One region of the Methylobacterium sp. Leaf106 genome, then DNA from elsewhere that is predicted to be linked to it. Evidence: predicted binding sites of a transcription regulator. Region 1 holds the regulator's gene; each other region holds the start of a gene.
What was found. Region 1 encodes LexA, which represses DNA repair genes until DNA is damaged. Its sites were predicted from a motif close to TGTTCNNNNTGTGTTCNG; they were not measured.
Positions count from the first base shown of each region.

Region 2: a site for LexA is predicted at 2,260-2,277, ahead of ASF34_RS13200 (2'-5' RNA ligase family protein). Genes of this name have one in related genera too.
Region 3: a site for LexA is predicted at 5,592-5,609, ahead of ssb (single-stranded DNA-binding protein). Genes of this name have one in related genera too.
Region 4: a site for LexA is predicted at 2,146-2,163, ahead of ASF34_RS06565 (ImuA family protein). Genes of this name have one in related genera too.

Region 1 covers NZ_LMNB01000023.1:772,942-780,382, forward strand. Annotated here, with positions in the region: gene gltA (citrate synthase) at 1-324, opposite strand, end outside; gene gltX (glutamate--tRNA ligase) at 554-1,981, opposite strand; gene ASF34_RS15320 (ComEC/Rec2 family competence protein) at 2,160-4,421, shown strand; gene lexA (transcriptional repressor LexA) at 4,415-5,152, opposite strand; gene ASF34_RS15330 (GntR family transcriptional regulator) at 5,569-6,261, opposite strand; gene oxc (oxalyl-CoA decarboxylase) at 6,921-7,441, shown strand, end outside.
Region 2 covers NZ_LMNB01000023.1:297,875-305,315, reverse strand. Annotated here, with positions in the region: gene ASF34_RS13215 (DUF2939 domain-containing protein) at 1-209, opposite strand, end outside; gene ASF34_RS13210 (RNA pyrophosphohydrolase) at 209-781, opposite strand; gene ASF34_RS13205 (phosphatase PAP2 family protein) at 902-1,660, opposite strand; gene ASF34_RS13200 (2'-5' RNA ligase family protein) at 1,696-2,232, opposite strand; gene ASF34_RS13195 (glutathione S-transferase family protein) at 2,338-3,315, shown strand; gene ASF34_RS13190 (hypothetical protein) at 3,375-3,851, shown strand; gene ASF34_RS13185 (thioredoxin family protein) at 4,022-4,951, shown strand; gene ASF34_RS13180 (LON peptidase substrate-binding domain-containing protein) at 4,980-5,648, shown strand; gene ASF34_RS13175 (Trm112 family protein) at 5,673-5,879, shown strand; gene ASF34_RS13170 (asparaginase) at 5,888-6,877, shown strand; gene ASF34_RS13165 (hypothetical protein) at 7,191-7,441, shown strand, end outside.
Region 3 covers NZ_LMNB01000001.1:162,747-170,187, forward strand. Annotated here, with positions in the region: gene gyrA (DNA gyrase subunit A) at 327-3,083, opposite strand; gene ASF34_RS00720 (YciI family protein) at 3,443-3,817, opposite strand; gene ASF34_RS00725 (HAD-IA family hydrolase) at 3,945-4,637, shown strand; gene ssb (single-stranded DNA-binding protein) at 4,889-5,458, opposite strand; gene ASF34_RS00735 (NADP-dependent oxidoreductase) at 5,640-6,656, opposite strand; gene ASF34_RS00740 (DUF4174 domain-containing protein) at 6,836-7,240, shown strand; gene ASF34_RS00745 (hypothetical protein) at 7,315-7,441, opposite strand, start outside.
Region 4 covers NZ_LMNB01000006.1:12,366-19,806, reverse strand. Annotated here, with positions in the region: gene ASF34_RS06575 (TIGR03862 family flavoprotein) at 1-1,020, shown strand, start outside; gene ASF34_RS06570 (collagen-like protein) at 1,015-1,947, opposite strand; gene ASF34_RS06565 (ImuA family protein) at 2,209-2,979, shown strand; gene ASF34_RS06560 (Y-family DNA polymerase) at 2,903-4,474, shown strand; gene ASF34_RS06555 (error-prone DNA polymerase) at 4,719-7,441, shown strand, end outside.

The DNA of each region.
Region 1 (7,441 bases):
CGTGACCCGGTAGTCGAAATCCGCCTTCTGGGCGGGCGTCGGCAATTCACCGAACAGCATCAGGTAGCACGTCTCGAGGAAGTCGCCCTGCTCGGCGATCTGCTCGATCGGGTAGCCGCGATACAGGAGGACGCCGGCGTCGCCGTCGATATAGGTGATCTTCGATTCGCAGGACGCGGTCGAGGTGAACCCGGGATCGAAGGTGAACATGCCGGTCTTGGCGTGGAGCTTGCCGATGTCGATGACGTCGGGTCCGATCGTACCGGTCTTGATCGGAAGATCGACTTGGTTGTCGCCCACGGAGATCGTGCTGGTGGCGCTCATGGAGACGTGGACCCTTTCTTGGCAGAAGGCAGACCTTGGCAGAGGGTAGCGCCGGCCCGCATGGCGACATCCGCCACTTCGGACCGGCGCGCACGAACAGGCTTTTGCTGCAGGTGCTCACACACCTATCGGGTTAGCGGATCGGCACACCGCCTACAACCGATCCCCCTCGCCACTCGGCCGCGCAAGCGAAAACCGGGCCGATCTGTCACCCGTCGAGCGTCTGTGATCAGGTCGAGGATGCCTGATCTCCGAGGCGCCCCAGACACTCCTCGCGTCCGAGCACGGCCATGACGTCGAAGACCGGCGGAGAGGTCGCGCGCCCCGTGAGCGCGGCCCGCAATGGCTGGGCGATCAGGCCGAGCTTGAGCGCGTTTTCCTCGGCAAAGCGGCGCACCGCGCCCTCCGTGCTGGCCGCGTTCCATTCCGGCAGGTCGGCGAGGGCCGGCAGGATCGCCGCGAGACGCTGGCGAGCTTCCTCGCTCAGGAGGGCCTTCGCCTTGTCGTCGAGGCCGAGGGGACGCGACGCAGTGAGGTAATAGGCGCTGTCGAGGAGGTCCACGAGGGTCTTGGCGCGCTCCTTGAGACCGGGCATCGCCGCGCCGAGCTTGGCACGAAGCTCGGGCGACAAAGCGGTGGGCAATCCGCGATCGGGAGCGAGGACCGGAAGGATCGTCTCTATCGCATCGATCAGCACGGCATCGTCCGCCCCGCGAATGTAGAGCCCGTTGAGATTCTCGAGCTTCGCGAAATCGAATCGGGCAGCCGAGCGGCCGATCGACTTCAGGTCGAAGGCGGCGATCATCTCCTCGGTCGAGAACACCTCCTGATCGCCATGGCTCCAGCCCAGGCGGACGAGGTAGTTGCGCAAGGCCGAGGGCAGGTAGCCGAGGTCGCGATAGGCGTCGACACCGAGTGCCCCGTGACGCTTCGATAGTTTGGCGCCGTCAGCCCCGTGGATCAGCGGGATATGCGCCATGATCGGCGCGGACCAGCCGAGCGCGTCGTAGATCTGTCCCTGCCGGGCGGCGTTGGTGAGGTGGTCGTCACCGCGAATCACGTGGGTCACGCCCATGTCGTGATCGTCGACGACGACGGCGAGCATGTAGGTGGGGTTACCGTCGGAGCGCAGCAGGACGAGATCGTCGAGATCCTTGTTGGCCCAGGTCACGCGGCCCTGGACCTGATCTTCCACCACCGTTTCGCCGTCGGACGGAGCGCGCAGGCGGATCACCGGCTTCACGCCGGCCGGTGCCTCGGTCGGATCGCGGTCGCGCCAGCGGCCATCGTAACGCATGGGGCGGCCTTCGGCGCGCGCGGCCTCGCGCATGGCGGTGAGCTCGTCCGGCGTCGCATAGCAGTGATAGGCGTTGCCCGAGGCGAGCAGGCTTTCCGCGACCTGGCGGTGCCGATCCGCGCGGGCGAACTGGTAGACGACGTCTCCGTCCCAATCCAGGCCGAGCCAGCGCAACCCTTCGAGGATCGCGTCGATGGCGCCCTGGGTGGAGCGCTCCCGGTCGGTATCCTCGATCCTCAGCAGCATGCGACCGCCGAAATGGCGGGCATAGAGCCAGTTGAAGAGCGCCGTGCGCGCTCCCCCGATATGCAGGTACCCCGTGGGGGAGGGGGCAAAACGCGTAACGACGGGTGACGACATCGGGCGGCTAAACTTGTGCGTGAAGGTGGGAGGGCGGATCGACCGGCCCGGATCGGCGCATGTAGCATGCGTTTGCGGTGACGTTAAGAAAACGTGGCGCCGAGTCGCGAGGCGGAGGCGGTGCCGCTCGTGCGGGCTCTCTCCAAAAGGGTGAGCCCTGAGGGAGACGCAGCGGCAGATGGCCCAGGCCAGCGCGCGAGCAAAGGGCGCGACGTTTGCGGGCCTGGCCCGTCCGCGATCCCCGTCGGCTATGGTAGAGGCGGCAAAACGCTGGTTCGCCGGCGGGCTCGCGGAGGAATCCGAACAGCGCCGCCTGTTTCCCTGGCTCGCCGTCGCATTCGGCCTCGGCATTCTCGTCTGTTTCACCGCCACCAACGGCGAGCCATCGCTGGCGGCACCGCTCCTCGTGGCGCTCGCCCTCTCGGCCGCCGTACCGTTCCTCGGTTCAAGGCCCGTCGCCCTCGCTCTGGTTCTCGGACTCGCCGCGTCCTTCCTCGGCTTCTCGGCCGCTGTGTTGCGCCTGCGGATCGTGGCGGCGCCCGTCCTGGCCCGGACGACCATCGCGCCGCTCACCGGCCTTGTGGAAGCCCTCGACGAGCGGGAGGTCGGTGCGCGGCTCATCGTCCTCGTGGAGAGTTTCGGCACCCTGACGCCGGATCGCCGGCCGACGCGGGTTCGCGTGTCCTACAAAAAGGCGCTCACCCTGAAGCCCGGCGATTACATCTCGGCGACGGCGCGGCTCCTGCCCCCGCCCGAGGCGGCCCGGCCCGGCGGATACGATTTCGCGCGCGATGCCTACTTTCGCGGGATCGGCGCCGTCGGCTCTCTCGTGGGCAAGATCGAGGTGAAGCCTCCGCCGAGACCCTTGCCCTGGCAGGTCTCGCTCGCCGCTGCCGTGGACGATGCGCGCAACGCGCTGACCCGGCGGATCACCGATGCCAATGGCGGGCAGGCCGGCGCGGTGGCCGCGGCCCTGGTGACGGGCAAGCGCGGCCTCATCAATGCCGAGACCAACGATGTCCTGCGCGCGGCGGGGATCTACCACGTGGTCTCGATTTCCGGGCTCCACATGGTACTCGCTGCCGGAGTGGTGTTCTGGCTCGTTCGCGCGCTCCTCGCCCTCGTCCCGGGCCTCGCCCTCATCTGGCCGATCAAGAAGATCGCCGCCGGTTTCGCCATGGTCGGCGTCACCGCCTATTGCGTCTTCTCGGGCTGGGACATCGCCGCCGAGCGATCGCTCATCATGACCCTCGTGATGCTGGGCGCGATCCTCGTAGATCGTCCCGCGCTCAGCATGCGCAACCTCGCCCTGGCCGCGCTGATCGCCCTCGCGCGCGAGCCGGACGGGCTACTCGGCCCGAGCTTCCAAATGTCCTTCGGCGCGGTGGCCGGCCTCATCGCCTGCGCGGGCACGCTCAATCGCTGGATGCCGCCACGCGAAGGCGCCAGCCTCTTGGCCCGCGCATGGCAGTTCCTCGCCGTCGCGGTCCTCGGCACCCTGGCGACGACCATGGTCGCCCAGATCGCGACGGCGCCGTTCGCGACCTATCATTTCCAGACCGTCCAGCCGTTCGGCATCGTCGGCAACGCGCTGACCTTGCCCCTCGTATCTCTGGCGGTGATGCCGGCGGCGGTGCTCGGGATCCTCGCCTACCCCTTTGCCCTCGATCAGCCGGTCTGGTGGGCGATGGGGCTCGCGGTACGGGGGATGCTCACGATCTCCGGGTGGATCAGCGGGTTTGGCCACGCCACCCTCGTCGTGCCGGCCTATGGCAGCACGGCCCTCTGCCTGCTGGCCCTCGCCCTGCTCCTGCTGACACTCCCCGTGTCGGGGCTGCGCTGGATCGGACTCGCTCCGGCCGCCCTCGGCATCGCCCTCGCCGCCACGCCACCGCGCTACGACCTCTATATCGACCGGGAGGGTGGGGGCGCGGCCCTGCGCGACCCTGACGGCCGGCTGGCAATCCTCGGAAACCCGCCCGCCTTCGTCCTCGAACAATGGCTCAAGGCGGACGGCGATTCTCGGAAGGCCGGTGCCGTATCCGCCTCCACGAAAGGCCGTTGCGATGCGGTCGGCTGCACCGCAGGGACGGAGACGCGGCGCATCGTGGCGCTTGTCAAGGACAAGCGGGCCTTTGCCGAGGATTGTGAGAGGGCAAGCATCATCATAGCCCGCCGCGACGCTCCCAAAGGATGCCGCGCCGGCCTCATCGTCGATCGGGCGTTCCTGGCGGAGCGAGGGGCGACGGCCGTTCGCTTCGGGCCGGATGGTCCTGTCGCGACATCGGCACGCGCGCCGAACGTCCGGCCTCCGTGGCGGCGGGTCATGGCCGATGCCTCGCCTGTGCCCTCGACACCGGCCGAGACCGCGAAACTACAGGATCCCGAGATCGACGAAGGCGACCCATTGCCGGACACGCCCTCGGACCGGCCTCAGTAGCGGCGGACGAGGCTGACCAGGCGACCCTGGATCTGTACGCGGTCGGGACCCAGCACCCTCGTCTCATAGGCGGGGTTGGCGGCCTCCAGGGCGATGGAGGAACCGCGACGACGCAGGCGTTTCAGAGTGGCTTCCTCATCATCGATGAGGGCCACGATGATGTCCCCCGTATTCGCGGTGTCCTGCTTCTTGATCACCACCAGATCGCCGTCGAGAATACCCGCTTCGATCATCGAATCGCCGCGCACCTCAAGGGCATAATGCTCGCCCCCCGACAGGAAGTCGGGAGACAACGTGACCGAGTGACTTTGGTTCTGGATCGCCGAGATCGGCGTACCGGCCGCGATCCGACCCATGACCGGGATGGTGATGGCCCGTCCGCTCTCGTCCTGACCCTGGGTCGTAGGCGGACGCATAGATGGCGTCGCCTTGGACCGTCCGCCTTCGACGACGCTGGGCGTAAAGCGGCGGACTTCGCCGGCGGGAGCCGGCCTCGGCGCGGGGGCGCCGGTCAGGCTTTCGGGCATCCGGATCACCTCGATCGCCCTGGCCCTATTCGGCAGGCGCCGCAGGAACCCACGCTCTTCGAGGGCCGTGATCAGCCGGTGAATGCCCGATTTCGACTTGAGATCGAGCGCGTCCTTCATCTCGTCGAACGAGGGCGGGACACCACTCTCCTGCATCCGTTGCTGAATGAATTGGAGAAGATCCAGCTGCTTACGCGTCAACATACAGATCACTCTTCCACTGAAGCCAATGGCCGCGACTAACGCCGCTGAAACAAAACACGAACACGGTAGACGTTCTGGAAGTGTTCTGCAAGGGTTCCGTTAACGCGGTGGTAGAGTTTGTTCCTGGGCGGACATTCGCTGGCATCCCGGCGCCGGAGCCCGGCTGGCGGTTCGCGCCTCGCAAGTCGGCTCCATCCCGACGACATCCCACCCCGCGAGCTGATCGCCTCGGCGTGGTCGTTCAATAGCGACGGTGCCACCGGTCGCTGGCTTCGCCGCAGAATCGGGGATTCGTTTCGATCACTGTGACGGATCGGCGAGCCGATACAGACGCTTCGATCCGACCGAAGCCGGCTGTCTCGTCTCGTTCGCCGACATTGGCGGTCGCAGCGACCGGAAACCGGCGACGATGCCGTTCAGTCGAGATAGTCGCCGTACTTCTCGACATGGCTGGCCAGGCCGAGGCCGTGCTCGCGCACCAGGCGTTCGGCAAGTTCCGCGTCGCGCGCCTCCAGCGCCTTGATGATCGCCACGTGTTCCTTGATCGAGTTGGCGGCACGGTCGCCCTGGCGCATGGCCGTGTTGCGGATGCCGCGAACGTGCATGAGCAGATTGCTGGTGATGTCCTTGATGACGTCGCACTGGCCCAGCGAAATGATCTTCTGGTGGAAGCGGATATTGGCTTCCGAATACTCGTCGAGATGATCCGACGGACGACCCTCGTAGAATTCCGGGAAATGCTCGCGCAGGCAGTGCAACTGCTCGTCTGTGGCTCGCTCGCAGGCGAGGCGAGCGGCCATGCTCTCCAGGGCCGACCAGGCCTGGATCATGCTGACGATCTCCTTCTTCGACTTCTTGATCACGAAGACGCCGCGCCGGGCCTCGAACCGTACGAAACCTTCCTGCTCGAGTACCGTCAGCGCTTCGCGCACCGGGGTGCGGCTCACTCCCAGGTTGAGAGACAGCTTCCTCTCGTCGAGCCTCACCTCCTCGCGCTGATTATAGATGTTCATATTCGTGATTGCTTCCTTGAGCGCGTCGTAAGCCAATGCACGCAAGCTCGAAGTCGCAACGATGGGCTTTACTTGAAACGTATCCGTCTTGACCATTTTCGACACCTAGAATGATTTCAACTCGCACACAGGGTCGAGCACACTTGGTGTGAAGCATGCCAAACCCGCGTTCGAAATACAAGGAACGCTTCGGGGCAAAGAAATCCTTCAACACAAGAATAGTGGCATCTCTTGTCCTAGCAATCCGGAGGACATGCATTCGGTCGTTGGAGCCGCGGCGATGCCGCACTCGCCATCGTCTCGTTCGTTTGAGTGCCGCGCAATCGCTGAAGCCCGACCAAACCGGCAAGATCATGCAAAATCGTTTGACAGTTGGTATTTGGTATGCCACCAGTTGTCGAGAGATGCGGAGGGTGATCCGACTGTAAGTCGGCCTGAGCGCGGTCGTGATGAGGCTTCGGCGGATTGGCGGTGGCATCCCAGCACGCTGTCGACGTAGGGACACGCATTATAACGCATTAGGTTCCGTAGCCCTTCGGTCGGGAGGTTTACGGACGGTCTTCAAGATAAGCATGAGCTTTCTGCTTGAGGAGGTCATAATTTTTTCGGTCTGACTTAAGAAAAATACGGTTCCGCCGAGACGCGCGGCCGTGGACGCCCCCGCCGCCCCACGATGGGGACGTCACCTCATCGGCTCGTCTGCCCAGCGGGTCGCAAATCATAACAAAACAGCAAAGAACCAGGGAGAGAACACGATGTCCGCTTTGGCCCAGAGAATCGCTGTCGACGTTTCGGCGGAGCCTGAGCTCACCGATGGCTTTCATCTCGTCATCGATGCGTTGAAGCTCAACGATATTCATACGATCTACGGTGTTCCCGGTATTCCGATCACCGATCTCGGTCGTCTTGCCCAGGCTGCGGGCATGCGTGTCATCTCCTTCCGCCATGAGCAGCATGCCGGCAATGCGGCCGCCATCGCGGGCTTCCTCACGAAGAAGCCCGGCATCTGCCTCACGGTTTCGGCCCCCGGCTTCCTCAACGGTCTGACGGCGCTCGCCAACGCCACCACCAATTGCTTCCCGATGATCCTCATCTCCGGCTCGTCCGAGCGCGAGATCGTCGACCTGCAACAGGGCGATTACGAAGAGATGGACCAGCTCGCCATCGCCAAGCCCCTCTGCAAAGCGGCCTTCCGCGTGCTTCATGCCGCCGATATCGGCATCGCCGTCGCCCGTGCCATCCGTGCGGCTGTGTCCGGCCGACCCGGCGGTGTCTA
Region 2 (7,441 bases), 480 kb from region 1:
GCACCGGCCTCGCCCCTCGGCTGAGAGGCGGCGGCCGAGATCTGACGGATCATGGATTGGCGCAGGATGCGGAAGTTGACGTGCCGTTCGACATACCCGACGTCCCGTGCCTGCACCGCCGAGGCCAGATCATAGAGCATCCAGAGCGGCGTCAGCGTGTAGACGAACCACGACAGAATCAGGGAAATGGGGATCCACCACAATCGCATCATCGCGATGGGGCAGCCCTCTGCGCCTGCTCGCTCCACCCGGCAAGGACTGCGAACTGGGCGACCACGGCCTCGTAGACGGGCCGCTTGAACGGCACGATGAGGTCGGCCAACCCGTCCATCTCTTCCCAACGCCAGGCATCGAACTCGGATTTGTGCAAGCCGCCGCCGGGTGAAAGCACGTCGATCTCAGTCTCGTCCCCGACGAGACCGAAAGCGAACCACTTCTGCGTCTGTCCGCGATACCGGCCCTTCCAGGCCTGTTTCAGTACGGCGGGCGGCAGATCGTAGGCGAGCCAGCCGGGTGTCTCCCCGAGGAGTACGACCGAACCGGCCGAGACGTTGGTTTCCTCGTGCAGTTCCCGCAGGGCCGCCGCGAGAGGATCCTCGCCCTCATCGATCCCACCCTGCGGCATCTGCCAGGCGCGGTCGCCTTGCACATGCTCCGGCCCCGCCTCCTGACGGCGACGGCCAATGAAGACGCTCCCCCGGGGAGCGATCAGCATGATGCCGACGCAGGGCCGATACGGCAGGTCGGGTTCGGGCACGGTGAGCTTCATCGGCGGGACCATAGGTCAGGGCAGCGATGGGCCGCAATGCGGCAAGGGGCGGTTCACGATGGGATCGCGTGAAGAGCGTTCCCCTCGCGCCGCCCGCCGGACTCACTCTGCCAACAAAACCTTCGGGCAAGGTCAGCCCGGCGGAGGATCGGGGGACTCGACTTCGCCTCTTCGCTGAAGGATCAGCGCCATGAACCAGCACAGGGAGGCCCAGGCCGCGCCGATACACCAGCCGGCGAGCACGTCGCTCGGCCAGTGCACACCGAGATAGATCCGGCTCACCCCAACGATGAGCGTCATCCCGACACCGAGAAGGAGGATCAGGACCTTCACCGCACGGTTCTGGTCCACACGGGCCAGCAATGTCGCCAGGGTAAGGTAGGCGATGGCCGACATCATCGCGTGGCCGCTGGGGAAGCTCGCGGTGAACACGTCCATGCCGTGGGGGACGAGATCCGGCCGCGGCCGATGGTAGAACATCTTCAGCACCGTCGAGACGAGCAATCCCCCGCCGATGGCGCCCAGCACGAAGGCGGCGATGCGGTGCCGCCGGGTGAGCGCCAGATAGGCGACCGCGCTCAGGGTCACGAAGGTGATGGTGAAGACGCTGCCGAGTCCCGTGATGTCGCGCATCGTCTCCTCGAGCCAGCGGGGCCCGATCGGGTCCGACAGGTCGGCGGGGTTGCGCAGGGCAAGCAGGATCTTGCGGTCGAGCGCTTCGGTGGAGCCCTCCCCGACCTCGTCGGCGAGGAAGAAGAAGGCGTAGCCGAGGAAGCTCACGCCCAGCAGCGCCACGAGGGGGCCGACCTCGTTGAGGCGCAGGCGGAGCCACAGGGCCGTGGCGTGGCTGAACAGCGGATGCTGGAGATAGGTCGGGAGCGGCGCCTTCATGCTGCTGTCTTCGTCATCGGTTCGTCGTCCCTCGATCATCGATGCCGCCCGAAGGCGAAGCGTCCCCGCTGTTGCCACGGCCCGCCAAGGTAGCGCCAGAGGATCAGCCCCGGCGAGGTGAAGCTGAACGGTTCGAAATCACGCTCCAGCGTATGATGCAGGGTGCGGGCGACGTCCGGCGCGACCTTGTTCTGGACGGTGACGTGGGGCCGCCATCCCTGCCGGTCCTGTGCGGTCAGAACATCCGCGTAACGCCGGGCGATCTCGTCCCGAAGCCGGGACAGGGCGTCGGAGGCGAGGGCGAAGGCGACGCCGCGGCCCATGAAGTGAAGTTCGGTGACGGCGACCTCCGCCGGTTCGCGCTCCGCCGTGAGTTCGGAAAGGGTCGCGGCGATCCCCTCCTCATCCAGGCCCGGCAGGTGGTGGAACAGTGTGGCATGGGCCGGGATGACGTTGAGCTTCTTCGGGAAATGCCGCCGTCTCAACCCGTCGAAATGCAAGAAAGGCTCCGGGTCCATCTCCAGGGTAAGGATCAGCGGATCGGCCGTGGGCGCGTCGGGCAAGGTACTCATCGCCGGCAAACCGTGCGGATGCAGACCTGTTCCCGCTATTTTGCTCTTTCCGACAAGCCGCACATGGCTCATCTCGCTATCGGCGGGTCTGGTGGGAGACGACGGATGGGATTGCTGGTCGACGGCACCTGGCAGGATACCTGGTACGACACGAAGGACACCGGCGGCCGGTTCAAGCGAACAGATGCCAAGTTCCGCAACTGGGTCACCGCCGACGGCGAGCCTGGCCCGTCCGGCGAGGGCGGATTTCGCGGGGAGGCCGGCCGCTATCACCTCTACGTCTCGCTTTCCTGCCCCTGGGCGCACCGCGCCCTCATCGTGCGCGCGCTGAAGGGGCTGGAGGAGGCGATCACGGTCTCGGTGGTCGATCCGCATATGGGATCGGAAGGCTGGGTCTTTAGCGATTCACCGGGCGCCACACCCGACACGGTGAACGGCGCGAACCGACTCTACGAGGTCTATCTGAAGGCAGTGCCGGACTTCACCGGTCGCGTCACCGTCCCCGTCCTCTGGGACAAGCAGCGCCGCACTATCGTCTCGAACGAATCGTCCGAGATCATCCGCATGTTGAACGACGCGTTCGGCGGCACCGGACCCGACCTCTATCCGGAAGCCCTGCGCGGCGAGATCGATGCGGTGAACGCCCGCGTCTACGATGCCGTCAACAACGGGGTCTACAAGGCCGGCTTCGCGACGACGCAGGACGCCTACGAAGACGCCTTCGACGCCCTGTTCGCCGAACTCGATTCCCTCGACGAGCGGCTGGGCAAGGCCCGATACCTGTGCGGCGCGACGCTGACCGAGGCCGACATCCGCCTGTTCACCACTCTGGTGCGGTTCGATCCGGTCTATGTCGGGCACTTCAAGTGCAACCTGCGCCGGATCGCTGACTATCCGAACCTCTCGCACTACCTGCGCGACCTCTACACCCTGCCCGGCATCGCCGGCACGGTGAACCTCATCCACATCAAGCAGCACTATTACGGGAGTCATCCGAGCCTGAATCCGACGGGGATCGTGCCGAAAGGTCCAGAGCTCGATCTCGACGCTCCCAACGACAGGGCGTTACGCTTCGGAACATGAGGCCGCGACCTTCGCGACATTGCCCTCGACAGATCCGACGACGGACATACATCAGCGCCATGAAAACACCATCCGCCCTCATCCTGCCCGCCCTCGCCGTCCTTGTCGCCTTGGCAAGTCCTGCGGGCGCCCAGACTGCGATCAAGCTCGAGGGCACATGCGAGAAGCTGATCGTGGCGGGATTGGACGTGACCCAGAACTGCAAGGACACGATGATGAACACCGTGTCCCGCAACCGGACGAGTTTCGACTTCTCCGCCTGGGACGGCCGCTCCCTGAGCTTCAGCGGCAGTGGGGCACAGCAGGAGCGGACGGAGGAAACCGACGCTCTGCAGCCGATCAATCTCGTCGTTCCCGGCGAGAAGACCGACGAGGGCGTGGTTCGCGGACCGCTAGCGGCTGTCGGGTCGTGCAGCTTCAGCAACCCGCAGGAAGGCAAGACCGCGATCACCTGCGAGGCGACCTCGGCCAAGGGACGCTATGAGGCCCGTTTCGTCACGGACGCGAAAACGCCCCCCGGCGCGCCGAAACCCTGAGGCGGTGGTGCTGCGAGACGGCCGAAGCGCTTAGAGGCCGGGATGGTGTGAATAGCCCGAGTACCGCTCTGGTCCAGTTGATCCGGGGCGCCCATCTAGGGCTTGGACGAATCTGATCGGCCACCGGCGGCATCCGTTCCGTCGATCCGAGTGCGAGAGTTGAGGATGGCATGCTGAACGACGTTTCCACCGCCGGGACGAGCCCCGCCGGCGGTCCCGCGAACCTCATCAAGGACGTCACCACCGCGACGTTTCGCGACGAGGTCATCACTGCCTCCCTGCAGCAGCCGGTTCTGGTGGATTTCTGGGCGACATGGTGCGGCCCCTGCAAGCAGCTGACTCCTTTGCTGGAGAAGGCCGTGACCGCCGCCAAGGGCGCCGTCATCCTCGCCAAGGTGAATATCGACGAGAATCCGGCGATCTGGTCGCAGATCAGCCAGCAGCTCGGGCTGCAATCGATCCCGGCCGTCATCGCCATCGACAAGGGACGTCCCGTGGACGGGTTCGTCGGGGCGCTGCCGGAAAGCGAGATCAAGGAATTCATCGCCAGGCTCGCAGGTCCCGCCGGCCCGACGCCGGTGGAGGCGATGATGGCCGAGGCCGAAGCGGCCCTCGGCGAAGGCGACATAGCAGGGGCGTCCGAACTCTATGCCGCCGTCCTCGGGCAGGAGCCGGAGAACCTCGTGGCCCTGGCTGCCCTCGCGAAGATCCAACTCGATTCCGGCGAGGTCGCCAACGCGCGCCAGATTCTCGACATGGCGCCGCCAGAGAAGGCCGGTGACCCGGCTCTGGCGAGCATCCGCGCAGCGGTGGAGCTCGCCGAACAGGCAGCCTCCCTCGGTGATCTCGGCGTGTTCCAGAAGCGCATCGCCGCCGATCCCGCCGATTTCCAGGCCCGGTTCGATTTCGCTCTCGGCCTCAACGGTCTCGGGAAGCGCGACGAGGCGGTGGACGAGCTGATCGAGATCGAGCGGCAGGACAAGACCTGGAACGACGGGGCGGCCCGCAAGCAGCTCCTGACGTTCTTCGAGGCCTGGGGCCTCATGGACAAGGCTTCGATCCGGGGCCGGCGGCGACTGTCGACGCTGGTCTTCGCATGACGCATCAACGCCGGGGCGGAGAGACGCGATGAGCACCCATGCGGGCTACAAGGGACCGGGCGACTGCCCCGGCGTCATCCCGGTCTTCCCCCTGCCCGGCGCGCTGCTCCTGCCCCGTGGACAGATGCCGCTGAACATCTTCGAGCCGCGCTACCTCGCCATGGTGGACGATGCCCTGAGGACCGATCGCGTCATCGGCATGATCCAGCCCGACGTGGAAAGCGGATCGTCGCCAATGACGCCCAAGCTCTTTCGCGTCGGTTGCCTCGGCCGGATCACCCAATTCGCCGAGACCGGCGACGGGCGCTACCTCATCTCGCTTACTGGCATTGCAAGGTTCCGCGTCGAAGGCGAACTCGCGACCACCACCCGTTACCGTCGCTGCCAAGTCTCCTACGACGATTTCCTCAGCGACTTCGAACCGCGAGCGGGCGAAGACGCGGTAGACCGCGAAGGCGTCCTCAAGGCACTGAAGGACTTCGTCGAGGTGAACGACCTCAAGGTCGACTGGGCGGGCATAGACGAGGCGCCCAACGAGGCCCTCGTCAACGCGCTCTGCATGATGAGCCCGTTCGGCTCGCGCGAAAAACAGGCGATGCTGGAGGCGGCCGACCTCAAGACCCGCGCTGAAGTCTTGATTGCGGTGACCGAGATGGAGTTGGTGCGCGGATCGGGGTCCGAGCCGACCCTGCAGTGAAGCCGCGACCCGAGGACAATGACGATGACCGACGAAATCCCGACCGGCGTGGAAGCCACGCGCGTCGACCCCAAGCTCCTCGAACTCCTGGTCTGCCCACTGACCAAGCAGACGCTGGAATACGATTCCGTCCGCCAGGAACTGGTGAGCCGTTCGGCCAAGCTCGCCTACCCGATTCGTGACGGTATCCCGATCATGCTGCCCGAAGAGGCGCGGCCTCTGAACGATTGAGGCGAACGGTGACGGACCTCGTTCTCCCCACCGTCGCCATCGTCGCCACAGGCGGCACCATCGCGATGAAGACCGACCCGGTGACCCATGCACCGGTGCCGGCTTTGTCCGGAGCCGACCTCGTCGCCGCCGCGCCGGGCCTGGAAAAGCTCGCGCGGATCACCGTGACGGAGTTCTCCAACATCCCGAGCGCGGAGATGGGCCCGGACCTGTGGCCCTCGCTGACACGGACCGTCGAGGGATTGCTCGCCGATCCCGAGATCGCCGGAGTCGTGGTGCTGCACGGGACCGACACCCTCGACACCACCGCCTATTTCCTCGATCTGACGCTGCGCAGCGACAAGCCGGTCGTGGTCATCGGCGCGCAGCGCAACGCCTCCGACCGCGACAGTGACGGCGCCCGCAACCTCCTCAATGCGGTACGCCAGATCCTCACGCCCGCCGCCGCATCCCTTGGCGTGACGGTGACGCTCAACCACGCGATCAATGCGGCGCGTGACGTGAGGAAGACCCACACTCACAACGTGGAAACCTTCCATTCGGGCGAGACCGGCTATCTCGGCACCATCGACGAGGATCGCGTGGTGATCCGCCGGTCGCCCATGCGACGGCAGACCCTGCCGCTGCCCGATCGGCTCGCCAGAATCGCCATCGTGGCGATGTATGCCGGTGCCGATGGCAGCCAGATCCGCCAGGCCGTGGAGAGCGGCGCGGAAGGGATCGTGGTGGCTGCCCTCGGCATGGGCAACGTCAATGCCGCGCTCCTCGCCGCGATCAGGAGCGCCATCGCCCAAGGTGTCGTCATCATCATCGCCACCAAACTAGAGAACGGCCGCGCCCTGCCGGTCTACGGCTTCCCTGGCGGCGGGAGCACCCTGAAGGCGGAGGGCGCCGTCTTCGCCGACGACCTGTCGCCGGACAAGGCCCGCGTGCTGGCCCTCCTCACGCTGCCGATCACGCAGGACCGCGACGCGTTGCAGGCCTATTTCGATCGTTGAAACGAGCGTTGATCGGAGGTGCCATCGCTCGACACCGAAGCATTGCCAACATCGAAGCGATACTGGCTCGGCTATAGCTTGCACGCCAATTCATATCGCGCCTGATTTGTACGCCCCCATTCGCCATTTCGCCTTAGCATTCGCCACCATCTGCCTACCATAACGGCGAAGCTTACCTTGGCCGATGCCATAAATTTGCCCTGAGCATCAAAGATCTATACAATCCATCAACTCACAAAACGCATGGTTCCTATCAAGAGCGCCGAAAGGCTGCCCATGGGAATCTGCGAATTGTCTCAACTCAGGGGGAAACATGTCGAAACTCGTGGCTGTGCTGGCGCTCGGAGCCGGACTCTCATCCGCTCATCTTCAACCGGCCGTCAGCCGCGAGGGCGGCAATTTCAATGGCGCATGGTCCGTCGAGCTCGTGACCGAAAGCGGTATCTGCGACAGCCGTTACAGCTACTCGGTCTCCGTCCAGGACGGGCAGGTCCGGCTCATCTCCTCGGCGGACCGGGCTACGATGACAGGTCGCGTGGGCACCGATGGAACGGTGGGGCTCAA
Region 3 (7,441 bases), on a different contig from region 1:
GCCCGCCCGAAGTTTCGGTCTTCGAAGTCTGGTCGACGACGTCCGGCTTATGGATTCGCCAAGCGACGTGCCGGAACGTCAGAGCCTTTTCGCAACTCCACGCTGCGCCGAACGTCTCGTTCGGTCCGGCGCGGACGATGGAGCGATATCTCTCTGGGGCCGAACTTATCCGTGCACCGCGGCGCCGGATATGACTTGGCTGCAACACCGAAGATCAGTGACCGAAACGAGAATGCCGGCCAAGTCTTGCGACATGACCGGCATTCGGGTCGAAAGTTTTCAGACTGATTCCGAATGATTCCAGATCAGTTGGAATAAGGCCTCTTTCAGGGGGCGTCTCCCGTGGGATCGATTGCCGTCACCTCTCCGGCATCGTCATCACCTTCGCCTTCACCCTCGATATGCTCGACCGAGACCACGCGCTCGGTCTTCTCGGTGTTGAACACCGTGACACCCTGCGAGGCGCGGCCGACGATGCGGATATCGTCCACCGGCACACGGATGAGTTGTCCGGCATTGGTCACCAGCATGATCTGGTCGGAGGGCTGGACCGGGAAAGACGCGACGAGGTTGCCGTTGCGCGGGTTGACCCGCATCGCGGTGATGCCTTTGCCGCCGCGACCCGAGATCCGATACTCGAAGGACGAGCTGCGCTTGCCGAAGCCGCGCTCGGAGAGGGTGAGCACGAATTGCTGGGCCGCGCCCATTTCGGCGTAGCGCTCCTGGGAGAGAAGCGGCGCATCGGTGGCGATGTCCTCGGAATCGGCATCGCCGCCCTCGGTGTCGCCGATCACGGCCCGCTGCATCTTGAGGAAGGCGCCACGCTCCTCGGGCGTCGCGTCGAAGCTGTTGAGGATCGTCATCGAGATGACGCGGTCGTCCTGCGCCAGGCTGATACCGCGCACGCCGGTGGAATCGCGGCCCTTGAAGACGCGGACATCTTCCACCGGGAAGCGGATGCACTGGCCGGCCTGTGTGGTGAGCAGGACGTTCTGGTCCGCGCGGCAGATCTCCACGTGGACGATGTGGTCGCCCTCATCGAGCTTCATGGCGATCTTGCCGGCGCGGTTCACCTGCACGAAGTCCGAGAGCTTGTTGCGCCTCACGCCGCCGCTGGCGGTGGCGAACATGACGTCGAGCGTCTCCCAGGACGCTTCGTCCTCGGGCAGCGGCATGATCGTGGTGATGCGCTCCGTGCCCGCATCCATGGCGAGGATGTTGACCAGCGCCTTGCCGCGGGCGTTGGGGGCCGCCATCGGCAGGCGCCAGACCTTCTCCTTGTAGACCTGCCCCTGGTTCGAGAAGAACAGGACCGGCGTGTGGGTGCTGGCCACGAACAGGCGGGTGACGAAATCCTCGTCGCGGGTGGACATGCCGGAGCGGCCCTTGCCGCCCCTGCGCTGGGCTCGATAGGTCGAGAGCGGCACGCGCTTGACGTAGCCGGCATGGGACACGGTGACGACCATGTCCTCGCGCTGGATTAGGTCCTCGTCCTCGACGTTGGAATCCCAGTCGAGGATCATGGTCTTGCGCGGCGTCGCGTAGGCCTCGCGGACTTCGCGCAGCTCGTCCTTGACGATGGTCATGATGCGCAGGCGCGAGCGCAGGATGTCGAGGTAGTCAGCGATCTCGTCGGCGAGCTTCTGGAGCTCGTCGCCGATCTCGTCGCGGCCCAGAGCCGTGAGTCGCTGCAGGCGCAGGTCGAGGATGGCGCGGGCCTGGATTTCCGACAGGCGGTAATTGCCGTTCTCGTCCACGCGGTGGCGCGGATCGTCCACCAGGGCGATGAGCGGCGCGATGTCGAGGGCCGGCCAGAGGCGGCCCATCAGCGCCTCGCGGGCGGTGTTCGGATCGGGCGAGGTGCGGATGAGGCGGATGACCTCGTCGATATTGGCCACCGCGATGGCGAGACCGCACAACACGTGGGCGCGCTCGCGGGCCTTGCCGAGGAGGAACTTGGTCCGCCGCGAGACGACTTCCTCGCGAAAATCGACGAAGGCCGTGAGCAGGTCCTTCAGGTTCATCAATTCGGGGCGGCCGCCGTTCAGCGCCACCATGTTGCAACCGAAGGAGGATTGCAGCGGCGTGAAGCGGTAGAGCTGGTTCAGCACCACGTCGGCCATCGAATCGCGCTTGATCTCGATGACGATGCGCATGCCGTCGCGGTCGGATTCGTCGCGCAGGTCGGAGATGCCCTCGACGCGCTTCTCCTTCACCAGCTCGGCGATCTTCTCCATGAGCGTCGCCTTGTTCACCTGATACGGGATCTCGGTGAAGATCAGCGCCTCGCGCTCCTTGCGCAGCTCCTCCACATGGGACTTCGCCCGCATGATGACCGAGCCGCGGCCCGTGGCGTAGGCCTGCCGCACGCCGGCGCGGCCGAGGATCGAGCCGCCGGTGGGGAAGTCCGGGCCGGGGACGTATTCGGTCAGCTGCTCGATGGTGAGGCCCGGATCGTCGATGAGGGCGATGCAGGCGTCGATGAGTTCGCCGAGATTGTGCGGCGGGATGTTGGTGGCCATGCCCACCGCGATGCCGCCCGCTCCGTTGACGAGGAGGTTCGGGAAGCGCGCCGGCAGAACCTTCGGCTCCTCGCGCGACTCGTCGTAGTTCGGCTGGAAGTCGACGGTGTTCTTGTCGATGTCGGCGAGCAGCGCGTTGGCGGGCTTGGCCAGACGCGACTCGGTGTAGCGCATGGCCGCCGGCGGATCGCCGTCCACGGAGCCGAAATTGCCCTGCCCGTCGATGAGCATGAGCCGCATCGAGAAGTCCTGGGCCATGCGGACCAAGGCGTCGTAGATCGATTGGTCGCCATGCGGATGGTACAGACCGATCACGTCGCCGACGATGCGGGCCGACTTGACGTATTTCCGCTCGGGCAGGTGCCCGCTCTCATAGGCCGAGTAGAGGATGCGCCGGTGCACCGGCTTCAGGCCGTCCCGCGCATCGGGCAGCGCCCGGCTCACGATCACGCTCATGGCGTAATCGAGATAGGAGCGGCGCATCTCGTCGGTGATGGAAACGGGCTTGATGTCCGAGGCGGGCGGCGTCGCGCCGGCGCCGGTATCGTCTTTCTCTGCCAAGGTCTTCGATCTCTGCCTGTGACGGTCCCGGCGGGCCGGGTCCGCGTGGAGCGACGGGCGCTACTGAAAGTGGGGGCGGGGCGTTCCGCGTGGCCTCGAAAAGGCCGGCCGCGTCACGTCCTGGCTCGGACGTCCTTCATACGCCATCCGGTGCCGCTGCGCCACCGCCGGACATGTCGCGACGACATCGACAAACCCCATGCGTCGCAAGCGCTTGCGACGCCGATTTCAGCGCATGAGCGCCGGTTGTTTCCCGGCCTCTTCCCCGGATGGGTGGAGGCTCGGCGGAACCCGATCCGGGGCCCATGTCGGAGTATCGCGAGGCGGCCTAGAATGATGGGGTCGGAGCGTCGTGCCCCTCACCCCGCCGCGGCGGCCGCAAAGTCGGACATCTCGTAGAGCGGCCGAATCTCGATCTCGCTCGGGCCGGGCATCGGGTTGGGACAGCGCTTAACCCAGTCCAGCGCTTCCGCCATGTCCTTAACCTGCCAGAGCCAGAAGCCGGCGACCAGTTCTCCGGTCGCGGCGAAGGGGCCGTCGCTGACGGTGCGGGAGGCGCCGTCGAAAGCGACCCGCTTGCCCTTGGAGGACGGGCGCAGGCCCTCTCCGGCGAGCAGGATGCCCGCCTTGGCGAGTTCCATGTTGAACTCGCCCATGGCGGTGAGCAGGTCGAGGGACGGCATGATCCACGCCTCGCTGTCCACGGTCGCCTTGACCAGAACCATGACGCGCATCGATTCGCCTCCCCCGCTCGATCGAGCCCATGGAAGCACGCCGATGCGGTCCGTGTGAACTGGCAGAGCGCGAGGCCGGTTACCCGAGATCATCGATCCCGCAGCATCCATCCAAAGGGGCATCGTCATGCTCAATCGCCCGAAAGCCGTCGCTTTCGACATCATCGGCACCGTGTTCAGCATGGAGCCGATGCGGCCCGCGCTGGTGGCGATGGGCCTGCCGCCCCTCGCCCTGGACTTCCTCTACACCGCCGGCCTGCGGGACATGTTCGCCCTGGCGGCGACAGGCACCTTCGCGCCGTTCCAGTCCGTGCTGTCGGGGTGCCTGGACGAGGTGCTCGCCATGCACGGCCTCTCCGCCTCGCCGGAGGACAGGAATGCGGTACTCGGCATGATGAAGGCTCTTCCGCCGCACGAGGACGCCAAGGCGGCATTCGAGGTTCTGGCCGATTCCGGCATCCGGGTTTTCGCCCTGAGCAACGGCGCGGCCGCCACCACGACGGGACTGCTCCGCGCGGCAGGCATGGAAGGGCTCGTGGAGCGGGTTCTGTCCGTGGAGGAGGTGAAGCTGTCGAAGCCGCGCGCCGAGGTCTATTGCCACGCCACGCGGGCCGCCGCCCTCTCTCCGGGTGACATGGCGATGATCGCAACCCACCCCTGGGACCTCCACGGCGCCAGGATCGCCGGCCTCAAGACAGGCTACGTCGCTCGGGGTGTGCCGTATTCACCTGCACTTGAGCCGCCGGACCTGACCGGGGAGACCCTGCTGGAGGTCGCATCGGCGATGGCGCGGCTCGCGCCGTCGCAACCCGACGCCTGATGCCTGTTCTCTATTAGGGAGCCCGTCCGTCCTCTCCATGAGCGGCTGCTGGAGTCACCCATCTGCTCGACGTCTGTTCCTCGGTTCACGAGGGGGCGATATGAGGCGCAACGGCACGCCCTCTCCTTCCAGGAGAGGGGCCCCGCGCTGTCCGCGAGATATGTGACTATCGTAGCCGTGAGCGGACTTGGTGGAGGCCGATACACAATGCTTCCCGTCTGTCGGATGCCGATGACGGGAGCGGCAGATCCCTAGAACGGGATATCGTCGTCGAGGTCGTAATTGGGCTTCGACGAAGCCGCCGCCGGCCGACGCTCACCGCCCGAGGAACGGCCGCCGCCGTATTCGCCGCCGCGATCGCCGCCCCGGTCTCCCCCGCGATCCCCGCCACGGCCGCCGCCGTAATCGCCGCCACGGCTGATCTGGCCGCCGCCCTCGTCGTCGGCGCCCATTTCTCCGCCGCCGCCGCTGCGACCGTCGAGGAGCGTGAGTTCACCACGGAAGCGCTGGAGAACCACCTCGGTGGTGTATTTCTCGACGCCGGACTGGTCCGCCCATTTCCGGGTCTGGAGCTGGCCCTCGATATAGACCTTCGAGCCCTTGCGCAGGTACTGCTCGGCCACGCGGGCGAGGTTCTCGTTATAGATCACCACCGAGTGCCACTCGGTCTTCTCCTTGCGCTCGCCCGAGGCCTTGTCCTTCCAGGATTCGGACGTGGCGATGCGCAGGTTGACCACGGGATCGCCGGAGGCGAGGCGCCGGGTCTCGGGGTCGCGCCCGAGATTGCCCACCAAAATCACCTTGTTGACGCTGCCGGCCATGCCTCTCTCCTCTCGATCGATCTCACTGACGGAAAGGGCCTCACACGCCCTCCATCCCGCTCGCCCTTCATGAACTTCGGACAGGCGACCCGCAATCGGGAGGGCGAATTTGTCCCCACCGATCACAGGCCAATGTTCTATCTTTGTTCGTTTGGGCGCGCAAGGATCGCGCGCTTGGCCGTCACGCGATCCGCGCCAGCATCTTGCCGAAATTCCGGCCCTTCAGCAGCCCGATGAAGGCCTCCGGCGCCGCCTCCAGTCCGTCGACGATGTCTTCCCGGTGCTGGATGCGTCCATCCCGCAGCCAGGTTCCGACCTCGCTCAGGAACTCCTCTTCCTGGTCGGCGAAATCCCACACGATGAAACCGCGCAGGGTCAGGCGCTTGGTCAGGATGGCTCGCATGATGACGGGGCTGCGGTCCGGCCCCGAAGGCAATTCGGTGAGGTTGTAGCCCGAGACGAGGCCGCAGACCGGGATGCGGGCGAAGTCGTTGAGGAGCGGCAGTACGGCGTCGAAGACCGCGCCGCCGACATTCTCGAAATACACGTCGATTCCGTCGGGGCAGGCGGCAGCCAGCGCGCCGGGCAGGTCGTCGGTGCGGTGATCGACCGCCGCGTCGAAGCCGAGCACGTCGGTGAGGTAGGCGCATTTCTCAGAACCGCCCGCGATGCCGACGGCGCGCGCGCCCTTCAGCTTGGCGATCTGGCCGACGAGGGAGCCTACCGGCCCGGCAGCGGCGGCGACCACCACGGTCTCCCCCGCCTTCGGCTGGCCGATGGTGAGAAGGCCGGTATAGGCGGTCATGCCCGGCATTCCGAGGACGCCGAGCGCCGTGCTGACCGGCGCCGCCTCGGGATCGAGCTTGCGCAGGCCACGGCCATCGGAGACGGCAAAGTCCTGCCAGCCCCCGAAAGCGGTCACCACGTCGCCCTCTTGAAAATCCGGATGCCGCGAGGCTGCGACCTCCGACACGGTGGCTCCGACCATGGGTGCGCCGATGGCGACGGGCTCGGCATAGGATTTCGCCGCGCTCATCCGCCCGCGCATGTAGGGATCGAGGGAGAGGATGCGATTGCGCAGCAGCACTTCCCCCTCCCCCGGCGTCGGGGTGCGGTTCTCCTCGAGCCGGAAATGCGCGGCCGTCGGCTCTCCGTGCGGGCGGGAGGCGAGGACGATGCTGCGGTTCATAGCGACCATGATCTGACGCTCCGGTTGGGTTGAAGGATCTTCTGGACGGGCGTTCCAGTCTCAGGGGACATCTCGACAAGGCCGATCGGGCGCCGGTGTTCCAGCAACGAGGCCGAGGCACCGCCTGCGCCGAGCGGCGTTGATGCGCAAGGATTTCTCCCCCGCTCCGTCCCGATAGGACCGTCTCGATGACCCGCATGCTCCCCCTCGCCGCCATCGCCGCGATGTCCGGCTTCGCAGCGCCGGCTTCGGCCGACGACCCCCTCGCCGCCCATCGCTGGAAGTCGCGGGTGCTCGTCATCGTGGCCCCGGAAGGCGGAGATCCGCGCATCGAGGCACAAAGGCGCGAGGCGCGGGCGAGACGGGCGGATTACGCCGAGCGCGACCTCCTTCTGGTGGAAGCGATCGGGACCGGTGCCGAGGCGGACCGCATCCGTCGTCGGTTCGGAATCGACGCGGGGGATTTCCGCGTCGTGCTGGTGGGCAAGGACGGCGAGGCGAAGCTCACCGAGGCCGTACCGATCCCGTCGACCCGCCTGTTCTCGACGATCGATGCCATGCCGATGCGGAGGGATGAGAAGGGCCGGCGGTGAACGCGGCCAGACGTAACGAAAAAGGGGCCGCCGAGGCGACCCCTTTCCAGATTGATCTTCCCGAGCGGAACCGCTCAGTAGCAGCGCTCGACCAGGATCCGGCGGGGTCCGTAGGGAGTCCAGCGGGTGCGCGGGACGGTGTAGCATTCACCACCGTATCCGCCGTAGGCGGCAGGAGCATAGCCGTAGCCATAGGCCGGG
Region 4 (7,441 bases), on a different contig from region 1:
CCGTCCTTCGCAAAGGCGGTCGACGCGTTTCCTCCGCAAGCCTTGCGGGACTGGTGCGAGGGGCTCGGCCAGCCGACCTTCATCGGGTCCAGCGGGCGGGTCTTTCCGAAGAGCTTCAAGGCCTCCCCGCTCCTGCGGGCCTGGCTGGGGCGGCTCGACACTATCGGCGTCCGCATCCTCACCCGTCATCGCTTCCTCGGTTGGGACGCGGATGGAAGCCTGGCTTTCGAGACCCAGGACGGGGGCGTCACGGTGGCCCCCCAGGCGACCCTGATGGCCCTTGGCGGCGCGAGTTGGCCACGGCTCGGCTCGGACGGGGCATGGGTCCCGCTTCTCACCGGGGCCGGGATAAAGGTTTCGCCCCTCAAACCCGCCAATGTCGGCTTCAGCGTGCCGTGGTCGGACGTGTTCCGCGAACGCTTCGCCGGGACCCCCCTGAAGCGCGTCGTGCTCAGGCTCGGCGACGAGACCGTGCGCGGCGAAGCCATGGTCACCGCAGACGGGATCGAGGGCGGGGCGGTCTATGCCCTGTCGCGCCTCATCCGCGAGGAGATCGAGGTCAAGGGTGAGGCCCGTCTCGTCCTCGATCTACGGCCGGACCTCACCGAGGATGCGCTGATGCGACGCCTCGCGACGTACAAGCCGGGGGCGTCCCTCGCCACGCGTCTGCGCAAGGATGCGGGGCTCGACCCTGTCGCGGCGGGAATGCTGCGCGAGGCAGCCGGCCGCGCCCTTCCACCCTCGGCGGGCGAACTCGCTGCCCTGATCAAGGCGGCTCCCTTGCGCCTGCTCGCTCCCCGTCCGATCGAGCGGGCGATCTCCACGGCGGGGGGCGTCGCCTTCGAGGCCGTCGACACCCGTTTCATGCTGAAAGCGCGGCCGGGGGTCTTCGTCGCCGGCGAGATGCTGGATTGGGAAGCCCCCACCGGCGGCTACCTGTTGCAGGGTGCCTTTTCCAGCGGTCGCGCGGCGGCCGCCGGGATGATGGACTGGCTCGATGAGGCCGGCCCGGACCTATAGACGCGCGCAGAAGCCGACCATGCCCTTGGCGTCGGACGGACAGGACGCGCTGGCGCCGCCATTGGCGAAGGACGGACTGCCTGAAGACAGGCAATAGGCCGAGACGAAGGCCTCGCCGCTGTCACAGCTCAACTCGCAGCCACCGGACGAGCAATTCTCGTTGCGGACGGGACGCAGGGTGGAGTTGGCGGCGCTGGCGGTGAGGCCCGCCGCTCCCGGTTCGCCCTGAGGACCGGCAGGCCCCCTGGGACCCGTATCACCCTTGGGACCAACGTCGCCTTTGGGGCCGACCGGCCCCTGCGGGCCTGTCTCCCCCTTGAGTCCCACGTCGCCCTTCGGTCCCGCCTCCCCTTTCGGCCCGGCCTCGCCTGCGAGCCCCGCCACACCCGGCGCACCGGCAAGCCCTGCCATGCCCTGGGGACCGGACTCTCCCTGAGGGCCGGCATCGCCCTTGGGGCCGGGTTCACCGGCCGGCGCGCAATTGGCCACCACGGCCTCCCTCTCGTCCTCGCCGGCCTTCAGCGCCGCGACGCAGGTGGCGGGCCGATAGGGCAGACGGAACAGGAATCGGCCGCGCGAATCGGCCATCACCGAGATGTCCTCGTCGAGGATCACGACGGTGCCGGCCTTGCGCACGCTGCCGGAGATCCGCAGATCCCCCGCCTCGATCCGCGCATCGTAGACTTGGATCGGCTGCGACGGCGCCACGACCCGCTTGGGCCTGGCCGCCCTGGGCCTTGGGGCCGCGGCGGCATCCGTCGCAGGGGCGGCGCTCATCCCACCGCCGGGCTGGCCGGGACTGCCCTGGCCGGGCGCCTGAGCCGCTGCCGGACCGGCCGCGAGCCCGGCGAGGATCATCAATCCCATCAATGATTTGGCCATGAAGCCCGTCGGGGCCGGGCACTTGGCGGCATGGTCGAGGCGCATGGGTTCTTTCCAGGCTGATGCGCCGGGGGTCCGGCACGGCGGAGGGACAATGCCGGGTCCGGTCATGCGGTCAAGCCCGGCCCGGATCGTCCCGCCGTCTCGCGGCCGTTCCTCCATCCACACTCATCCACAGCCGTCCACAGGGGAAGCGGCTGTAGCCGCTCAGGAATTTTGCATCCCCCCGAAACCGGTTGAGATTGTTCTTGTTTTGTTCTTATTGTCCGCCGATGGGACGGACAGGATGGATTTGGCTCGACGAAGATGCGCGATGACGGCGAAACGGAGACGAACGGGCTTCAACGGCGCCGGCGGATCGCTCTGGACGCCCTGCGCGGCCACGGGGCAGGACAGGCCGACGTCCTGTCCGTCGAGGCCCTGCCTCTGGGAATCGCCCATATCGATTCCGGCCTTCCCGGCGGAGGGCTCTCCCTTGGCCGACCGCACGAGATCGCCCCGGAATCCGAGGGCGACGAGGCGGCGGCGTTGGGCTTCACCCTCGCCCTCATGGCCCGACACCTCGCGCGGGTGGAGGGGGAGGCTCTCCTCGTCATCGGCAAGGGGCACCCGACACCCTACGGCCATGGGCTCGCCGGGCTCGGCCTCGATCCGTGCCGCCTGCTGATCCTGGAGGTCGAGAGCGACGCGGATGCCTACCGCGCCGTGGAGGAGGCCCTGCGCTCGCAGGGGCTGAGGGCGGTGGCGGGGCTGGTGGATGCCGGCCTTCCGCTGAAGCAGAGCCGGCGGCTGCATCTGGCGGGCGAGGCGGCCTCCCGCCTCCTCCTCGTCCTGCGGCCACCGCAGGCGGAGAACCCGAACATGGCCGCGACCCGCTGGCGGATCGGCTCGGGGGCGGCCCTGCGGGACCGGTTCGGCTGCATCGAGCGGCCATGCTGGCGGGCGCGGCTCGACCGCTGCCGCAACGGACGGACGGGGAATTGGCTTCTGGAGTGGGATCATGCCGCGCATCGTTTCGGTCTGGCTGGAGCAGTGGCCGCTGACGCGCCTCAGGCGCGCTCGGGCCGCGCAGGATGACGCGGTCTCCCCCGCCGTCGTGGCCGCCATCGGGCCGGGAGGCCTGCGCATCACGGCCGTCGACGCCGCCGCCCGGGCTCTCGGCCTGCGTCCGGGCGAGCCCCTCGCACGGGCTCGCGCCCGGATCGGGCCGGGCATCGCCGTCCATCCCGCAAACCCGGAGGCCGATGCCGCCGCCCTCGCGCGTCTCTGCCTCTGGGCCAAGCGGTATACACCCATGGTGGCGCCGTTCGGGCCGGGGGAAGGCGGAGACGGCTTCTTTCTCGACGTGGAGGGGGCGAGCCACTTGTTCGGCGGGGAAGACGCCCTGATGGGCGACCTCGCCGCCCGCCTGTCGGCCAATGCGATCCCCGCCCGGCTGGCCCTGGCCGACACGCCGGCCTGCGCCTTCGCGCTCGCCCGCCACGGTGCTTCGACGCGTCCCGTCGTCGTGCCCCGGGGGGGCAATGCACCGGCCCTGCGCGACCTCTGCGTGAGTGCCCTGCGGATCGAGCCGGCCATCGCCGAATCCCTCCGCCGCCTCGGCCTGCGCCGGATTGGGGCGCTGGCCGAGGCGGCCCGCCCTCCCCTGGCCCGACGCTTCGGCGAGACCCTGCTCCTGCGCCTCGACCAGGCGCTGGGGAGAAGGCCCGAGCCGCTGGTCTCCCTGGGGGAGCCGGCCGCCTTCGGCGCGAGTCGGGGTTTTCTCGATCCGATCGGACATCAGGCGATCATCGTCGCCACCGCCATACGGCTGATGCAGGAGATCGCCCCCCGCCTCGCCGCCTCGGGCCTGGGCGCGCGATCCCTGCGGCTGAGCCTCTACCGGGTCGACGGCATCGAGCGCAGCCTCGATCTCGGCCTGTCGGAACCGACTCTCTGCCCGACCCAGGTCGGGCGGTTGCTCGATCTGCGCCTCGACCGGCTCGGGCCGTCCCTCGATGCCGGCTTCGGCTTCGAGACCGTGCGGCTCGACGTGACCGGCATCGGCCGGTTGGAGGCACGCCAGGGCGCCCTGGCCGAGACGGGCCTCGACCGGGAGGCCGAGACCGGCGGGACCGCCCGCCTCGCCGACGCCCTGCGCCAGCGCATCGGAGCCAGGGTCATCCGCGTGAGTCCACGGGCGAGCCACATCCCCGAACGCGCCGATGCCCTGGAGCCGTGGCGGGTGAGGAGTATCGAGATGCGGTGGCCCGAGCGGGTCGGCACCCGGCCACAGGGCGGGATGCCGCCCCGTCCCCTCGTCCTCCTGTCTCGCAGCGAGGCGGCCGACGAGGTGTTTTCGCTCGCCCCCGACGGACCACCCCAGCGCTTCCGCTGGCGGCGGCGCCTGCACCGGATCGCCCATGCCGAGGGTCCCGAGCGCATCGCCGACGCTTGGTGGCACGCCCCTGCCCCCGCCCGGGATTACTACGTGGTCGAGGACGAATCCGGCCGGCGCCTCTGGCTCTACCGGGAAGGCTTCCACACGGCTGAAACGGCGGCGCGCTGGTTCGTGCAGGGATTGTTCGCGTGAGGGCCGAGATGAGCGCCCTCCCCTCTCCCCGCCGGGCGGGGAGAGGATCGCGGGCACCTTGCCGTGCCTGCGATGAGCGGAGGCGAAGCCGGAGCGAGGGTGAGGGGGAGATTCCGGACGAGTCTCCTTCGGACGCCCCCCCTCACCCTCGGCTGCCGCCTCGCCGCGCCGACGACGGGGTCGTCGCGGCCCTCTCCCCGCTCGCGGGGAGAGGGGATCACGCGAACGGCCCATCATTCTGCGCATGACCCCGCCCTATGCCGAACTCGCGGTCACCACGAACTTCTCGTTCCTGCGCGGGGCCTCGCATCCGCAGGAGATGGTGGCGCAGGGCGCCGAGTTCGGGCTCCACGCCATCGGCATCGCCGATCGCAACACGCTGTCGGGCGTGGTGCGCGGCCATGCCGAGGCAAAGCGCCGGGAGAAGGCGGGCGAACCGACGATCCGTTACCTGCCGGGGGTCCGCCTCGTCACCGAGGAGGGGTTCGAGGCCGTCGCCTATCCGATGGACCGAGACGGCTACGGACGGCTCTGCCGGCTGCTCACGGACGGCAACCGCCGCTCGGCGAAGGGCGCGTGCCGGTTCGGTGTCCCGGACATGCTCGCGGCGGCAAGGGGGCAGGTCTTCATCGCGCTCCCGCCGGAGGAGGACGATCCCGTCTTCGCCCGCCATCTCGCCGCCCTGGCGGAGACGGCCCCCGGCCGCGTTTTTCTCGGCGCGAGCCATCGTTATCGCGGCGACGAGCGGCGTCGACTCGGCCGCCTCGCCGGGTTCGGGGAGCGCCTCGGCGCGCCGATGGTGGCGGTGTCGGACGCGCTCTACCACCATCCCGACCGGCGCCCCCTGCAGGACGTGCTCGCCTGCATCCGCGAGGGCTGCACCCTGGTCGAGGCCGGCTATCGCCTGGAAGCCAATGCGGAGCGTCACCTGAAGCCGCCCGCCGAGATGGCCCGGCTCTTCGCCGACCACCCGGAAGCGATCGCGCGCACAATCGAGATCGCCGAGACCTGCGGGTTCTCCCTGGAGGAGCTGAAATACGAGTATCCCGACGAGCCCGTTCCCCCTGGCCGGACGGCCCAGGGGCATCTCGAATACATGACCCGGCAAAGGGCCGAACTGCGCTACCCGGACGGTATCCCGGAGACGGTCGAAACCTCCCTGCGCACCGAGTTCGACCTGATCCGCCGCCTCGACTACGCCCGCTACTTCCTCACCATCCACGACATCGTCGAATTCGCCCGGAACCGGGGAATCCTGTGCCAGGGCCGCGGCTCGGCGGCCAATTCGGTTGTCTGCTACTGCCTCGGCATCACGGCGGTGGACCCGACCAAGATCCGGCTCCTGTTCGCCCGCTTCATCTCCGAGAGCCGGGACGAGCCGCCCGACATCGACGTCGATTTCGAGCACGAGCGTCGCGAGGAGGTGATCCAGTATCTCTACGACCGCTACGGGCGGGACCGCGCGGCGATCTGCGCCACGGTGATCCACTACCGGCCCCGCAGCGCGATCCGCGAGGTCGGCAAGGTGCTGGGCCTCACCCCCGACATCACCGGCATGATGGCCGACACGGTGTGGGGCTCATGGGGCGACGGCCTGCCGGACCAGCATATCGCGCAGGCCGGGCTCGACCCCGCCAACCCGGCGATCCGGCAGGCGGTGGACCTCGCGATCCAGCTCATCGGCTTCCCACGCCACCTGTCCCAGCATGTGGGCGGCTTCGTGCTGACGAAAGGGCGTCTCGACGAGACCGTGCCGGTGGGCAACGCGGCGATGGCCGACCGTACCTTCATCGAATGGGACAAGGACGACATCGACACGATCGGCCTCCTCAAGGTCGACGTGCTGGCGCTCGGCATGCTCACCTGCCTCCGGCGCGGCCTCGACTTCCTGCGCGAGGATCACGGCATCGCCTACGAGACCTTGGCCGACCTCCCGCGCGAGGAACCGGAGGTCTACGCGATGCTGTCGAAGGCCGATTCCGTCGGCGTGTTCCAGGTCGAGAGCCGGGCGCAGATGTCGATGCTGCCGCGCCTGAAGCCGAAGGAATTCTACGATCTCGTGGTTCAGGTCGCCATCGTGCGCCCCGGTCCGATCCAGGGCGACATGGTCCATCCCTACCTGCGCCGGCGCTCGGGCGAGGAGCCCGTCGTCTTCCCGTCCCCCTCCCCCGAGCACGGGCCGAAGGACGAACTCGAGGAGGTGTTGAAGCGGACCTTCGGCGTGCCCCTGTTCCAGGAGCACGCCATGCAGATCGCGATCACGGCGGCCGGATTCACCCCGTCTGAAGCCGACGGCTTGCGCCGGGCCATGGCGACCTTCCGGCACAACGGGCTGATCGTGAATTTCAGGACCAAGTTCATCGAGGGCATGGTGGGGCGCGGCTATCCACGCGACTTTGCCGAGCGCTGCTTCAAGCAGATCGAGGGATTCTCCACCTACGGCTTTCCCGAGAGCCACGCGGCGAGCTTCGCCCTGCTGGTCTACGCCTCGGCCTGGATGAAATGCCGGCACCCGGACGTTTTCCTGGCCGCGATCCTGAACTCGCAACCCATGGGCTTCTACCAGCCGGCCCAGCTGGTGCGGGATGCCCGCGCCCATGGGGTCGAGGTGCGTGGCCCCGACGTGAATGCCAGCGAATGGGACTGCACCCTGGAACCGGCCTCGGAGCAGCGTGGGCCGGAGCGCCGCTTCGCCGTCCGCATCGGCCTGCGGCAGGTGAGCGGCCTGCCGAAAGCCGGCATGGCCCGGCTCGTGGCCCTGCGCGGGAACGGCTATGCCAGCGTCGAGGGCCTGCAGGCCGCCCTGACACTGCCCCGCAACGCCCTCGAGCGCCTGGCCGAGGCCGACGCCTTCCGCTCCCTCGACCTCGACCGCCGCGCCGCCCTCTGGGCGGTGAGGGCACTGGAAGGCACCTCGACGCACGCCAGCGCCGCGCGGGGCGTCCCCACCGACCGGCGCACGCATCT